DNA from 2 places in the Proteiniclasticum sp. C24MP genome. Region 2 is predicted to be linked to the other one. Evidence: riboswitches for the same ligand, from Rfam matches in the RefSeq annotation. Region 2 holds a riboswitch; the other holds the start of a gene.

Region 1 (2,475 bases), on a different contig from region 2:
CATAATAATGCGAACATCCTGACTATGGGTGAAAGAGTAATCGGTCAAGCCCTTGCATTGGATATTGTAGACACCTTTTTAGGTGCTGAATTCGAGGGCGGAAGACATCAGACACGTATTGATAAAATAACCAGATTAGAAGAGGAAAATGCAGAACTTGAGGAGGAAAATTAATGAGCAGAATAATTGAAATCAATCATCCGCTGGTATTACACAAGCTGGCCATCATCAGAGACAAGAATACAGGGTCCAAGGAATTCAGAGAAGTGGTGGAAGAAATCTCTACACTTATGGCTTATGAGGTGACAAGAGATCTTCCAATGGAAGATGTGGATATTGAGACCCCGGTGGCAGTTGCCCACTGTAAAATCATCACAGGTAAAAAACTGGCGATCGTGCCAATTCTAAGAGCCGGTATCGGAATGGTTGACGGAATGCTCAAGCTTGTTCCTGCAGCAAAAGTCGGACACATCGGACTTTACAGAGATGAGAGTACACTTCAGCCAGTGGAATACTTCTGCAAACTGCCAAAGGATATTGAAGAGAGAGAAGTTATTGTTGTGGATCCGATGCTTGCAACAGGCGGGTCTGCCATTGACGCGATTCATATGCTGAAGAAAAGAGGAGCGAAGAGCATTAAGTTCGTAGGTCTTGTGGCGGCTCCTGAAGGAATCAAAGCTTTATCGGAGAAGCATCCTGATGTTGATATCTTCATCGCGGCAATTGATGAAAAGCTGAACGAACACGGATATATCGTTCCAGGACTGGGAGACGCAGGAGACAGACTCTTTGGCACCAAGTAACAGGTATTTCAGTCAGTCTATTGGGAAATGATTCTATACCCGCCATGAACAGATTATTTCAGTTCATGGCGGGTGTTTTTTTCAGGAACTGAATGGAAATTTTAAGGACAACAGAATTGGAAAACAGATGCGGTGAAAAAGCTGAAATCATCAGACGGATTTGAAGTGTCAAGAGACTCAAGAGTTTTATGAAGTGGGTGTGGAAAGAGATCTCCCCTCTTCAATATGACAAAAAATATCAAATAAAAAAACGGGATTTATTTTAAGAAAAACCCTTGAAATATCATCGTCTAGGCTATATACTAGTCTTTGTCAGTTCATTTGCTGGTGTGGCTCAATGGTAGAGCAGCTGATTTGTAATCAGCAGGTTGATGGTTCGATTCCGTTCACCAGCTCCACATTTTCGGAGGAGTACCCAAGTGGCCAAAGGGGGCAGACTGTAAATCTGTTGCAAGTTGCTTCAGTGGTTCGAATCCACTCTCCTCCACCATTATCCTTGAAAAATATGAGCAAATGTTATTGACAAAACCCTAAGACTGTTGTACTATAAATAGGCAGTTGTACACTGATAGGGAGGAGTACCCAAGTGGCCAAAGGGGGCAGACTGTAAATCTGTTGCAAGTTGCTTCAGTGGTTCGAATCCACTCTCCTCCACCACAAAAGACACAATTGTTTCAATTGCTGTCTTTTTTTATGAAAAAAATTGAATACTCTTATCAAGAGAGGTGGAGGGAAAGGGCCCTATGAAACCCGGCAACCTGTAGAAATACGTGGTGCCAATTCCTGCAGCGAATACGCTGCAAGATAAGAGAGATGTAGAACTTACGACACCTCTTCTTATTGTGAAGAGGTTTTTTATTTGTCTGAAAAAAGGGAGGAAAAAAATGAAAAGACTATTTACTTCAGAATCTGTAACAGAAGGGCATCCGGATAAAATATGCGATCAGATTTCAGATGCCATCCTGGACAGTATCCTTGAACAGGATCCGAAAGCCAGAGTCGCCTGCGAAACTGCCGTGACCACTGGTATGGTCATGGTTATGGGGGAAATCACAACAGACTGCTACGTGGATATTCCGAAGGTAGTGAGAAAAACTGTCACTGAAATCGGATATGTCCGTGCCAAGTACGGTTTTGATGCTGAAACATGCGCTGTGCTTACTTCCATTGACGAACAGTCACCAGATATCGCTCAGGGAGTCAACGCATCTCTGGAGACACGTGAGGGGGACCATGATGCCATGCTTCAGACTGGAGCAGGAGATCAGGGGATGATGTTCGGTTTCGCCACCAACGAAACGGAAGATTATATGCCTATGCCCATCAATCTTGCTCAGAAACTGGCCAGAAGGCTTGCGGAAGTAAGAAAGAATGAGACACTCACCTATCTCAGACCGGATGGGAAAACCCAGGTGACCATAGAGTATGATGAGAATGACAAACCTGTAAGGGTTGAGGCGGTTGTTCTCTCTACGCAGCACAGTTCTGTAGTGACCCAGGAAGAAATCAGAAGAGACATCATTGAACATGTGATCATGGCAGTTGTGCCTGAAGAACTCATGGATGAGAACACCAAGATCTACGTGAATCCAACTGGGCAGTTTATTGTAGGAGGACCACAAGGAGATTCCGGACTTACCGGAAGAAAGATCATTGTGGATACCTATGGCGG
Region 2 (2,475 bases):
GAAGTTTTCACAGACTTCAAACTGGCAGAAGCCCACATCCGCCAAGCTGCTTACCCATTGGTCATCAAAGCGGATGGACTGGCCGCGGGAAAAGGGGTTGAAATCATAGAGACCTATGAAGACGCTCTGAAAACCCTTGAAGCCTATATGCTGGAAGAGAAATTCAAAGAAGCATCGAAAAAAGTCGTCATAGAAGAATACCTCACAGGAAAGGAGGCTTCCATCATCACGCTGTTTGATGGAAATTCCATTCTGTCCTTGAATTCCACCATGGACCACAAAAAGATCGGAGAAGGGGAAACAGGGCTCAATACCGGTGGTATGGGTTCTCTGACCCCTAATCCCTATTTTACGGAAGAGCTGGAAAAAGACTTCAGAAAGAACATTCTGGACAAGACCCTGGTGGGACTCCGAGCAGAACAGCTTCTGTTCAAAGGGATCATCTTCTTCGGGCTGATGCTTACGGAGAAAGGGACCTATCTTCTGGAGTACAATCTGAGATTCGGGGACCCGGAGACCCAGAGCCTTCTGGAGACCCTCGAGAGCGATCTGAACACTCTGTTTATGAAAACCCTGGACGGTACGCTTCAGGAAGAAGATGTGGTCTTATCATCCGACTGTGCGTTATGCGTGGTCCTTTCCGCTAAAGGCTATCCAAAGACCTGCGAAAAAGAGATCGATGTAAGCTCATTTTTCGATGCCGAAACAGATCAGGTCAGCGTGTTCTCCTACGCGAGCAAAGTGCTTCAGGAGAGAATTCTATCTAGCTCCGGCAGAGTGCTTTCGGTCGTATCCAGAGGGCAGAAGTCAGAATGCTTCAAAAACGTATATGATTTTCTTGATGAAAATCGCAATGAAAACCTTTATTACAGAAATGATATAGGGAGAATATAAGAATTTAAACCTTTACAAATATGACAATGATAAATATCATCCAGTGTTTATTGACATCTTTTCGAATCGTGTTACTATTTATATAACGAAATATTAATATTTTCTTATCTAGAGAGGTGGAGGGAAAGGCCCTGTGAAACCCGGCAACCAATACAGCATCTGCTGTATATGGTGCCAATTCCTGCAGCGTAAGCTGAAAGATGAGAATAAGCTTTTAGATTTCATTCGTCTAAGTTTATTCTTAGGCGAATTTTATTTTGCCGTTTTTGATGCTTGCATCAGAAAAAATTGTGAGGTGTAGTGATTGATCGAAATTAAAAATCTTGAAAAACAGTATGACAGTCAGGAAGTCATCAAAGACGTATCCTTCCGGATTGAGAAAGGTGAGATCTTCGGTATTGTAGGAAGAAGCGGAGTGGGTAAATCTACCCTGCTTCGATGCATCAATGCTCTGGAACCTTTCAACAAAGGAGATATCATCGTAGATGGTATCAGCATCGGTTCGCTCGACTCAGACGGGGTACGCAGACTCAGAAAAAAGGTATCCATGATCTTTCAGAATTTTAATCTTCTGAATCAGAAAACTGCACTGGAAAATGTGGCACTTCCTATGGAAATCTGGGGCTATGACAAAAAAACAATACAGACCCGGGCCAAGGAGCTGCTGAATCTTGTAGGTCTTTCAGACAAATACAAAAGCAAACCGCGTTCATTATCTGGAGGAGAAAAGCAGCGTGTAGCCATTGCAAGGGCCCTTGCACTGGATCCTGAATTTCTTCTCTGTGATGAAGCAACCTCAGCACTGGATCCCAACACCACCAAGGAAATCCTTGCTCTTCTGAAAAAAATCAACAGAGAGCTTGGGCTGACACTGGTTGTGGTGACGCACCAGATGGAAGTCGTAAAAGACATCTGCCAGAGAGTTGCGGTGATGGAAGGCGGAAAAGTGTCTGCCCTTGGAAAAGTGGAGGATCTGTTCCTGAATCCCGCTAAGAGCCTGAAAAAGCTCATCGGGGAAGATGAAATGGAAATTCTGCCAAAGGGAATCAATATCAGAATCTTTTTCACAAAAGATTACAGCAACCAGACCATCATCACGAATATGAGCAAGGACCTCAATGTGGACTTTTCCATTGTATGGGGCAAGCTTGAAAACTTCAGCGGCAATGTCCTGGGGAGTCTGGTAATCAACATAAATCCTCAAGACAAGGAAGACATCGTATCGTATCTTGTAGAAAAAGGTTTGAATGTGGAGGTGATACATAATGAATCTTAACGGCTATATAGAGGCGCTTTTAGAATCATTGCTTATGATCAGCGTTTCTGGAATCCTATCCATATTTTTCGGGTTTTTCATCGCAATCGTCTTGGTTTATACAAAGGAAAAAGGATTGAAACCAAAACCTTCCTTATATAATACACTGGACTTCTTCATCAATGTATTCAGAAGTTTCCCGTTTATTATTCTTATGTTTCTCCTCTTTCCGCTGTCAAGATTCATTGTAGGAACATCCATCGGCACCACCGCAGCCATCGTTCCGCTGACCATAGCTGCCACACCCTTTGCAGCCAGAATCATTG

The links. A riboswitch is a leader RNA that binds a small molecule or an ion and turns the genes downstream of it on or off. The one in region 2 is predicted to bind S-adenosylmethionine.
Region 1: linked by a shared signal. The riboswitch ahead of metK (methionine adenosyltransferase) and the one ahead of ACHAL6_RS07780 (methionine ABC transporter ATP-binding protein) in region 2 are both predicted to bind S-adenosylmethionine.

The regions. Positions count from the first base shown of each region.
Region 1 is NZ_JBINJW010000012.1:17,155-19,629, reverse strand. Features, by position in the region: gene rpiB (ribose 5-phosphate isomerase B) at 1-174, shown strand, start outside; gene upp (uracil phosphoribosyltransferase) at 174-803, shown strand; tRNA gene ACHAL6_RS09470 (tRNA-Thr) at 1,127-1,201, shown strand; tRNA gene ACHAL6_RS09465 (tRNA-Tyr) at 1,209-1,293, shown strand; tRNA gene ACHAL6_RS09460 (tRNA-Tyr) at 1,376-1,460, shown strand; SAM riboswitch class I at 1,514-1,614, shown strand; gene metK (methionine adenosyltransferase) at 1,688-2,475, shown strand, end outside.
Region 2 is NZ_JBINJW010000008.1:40,519-42,993, reverse strand. Features, by position in the region: gene purD (phosphoribosylamine--glycine ligase) at 1-894, shown strand, start outside; SAM riboswitch class I at 996-1,101, shown strand; gene ACHAL6_RS07780 (methionine ABC transporter ATP-binding protein) at 1,199-2,170, shown strand; gene ACHAL6_RS07775 (methionine ABC transporter permease) at 2,160-2,475, shown strand, end outside.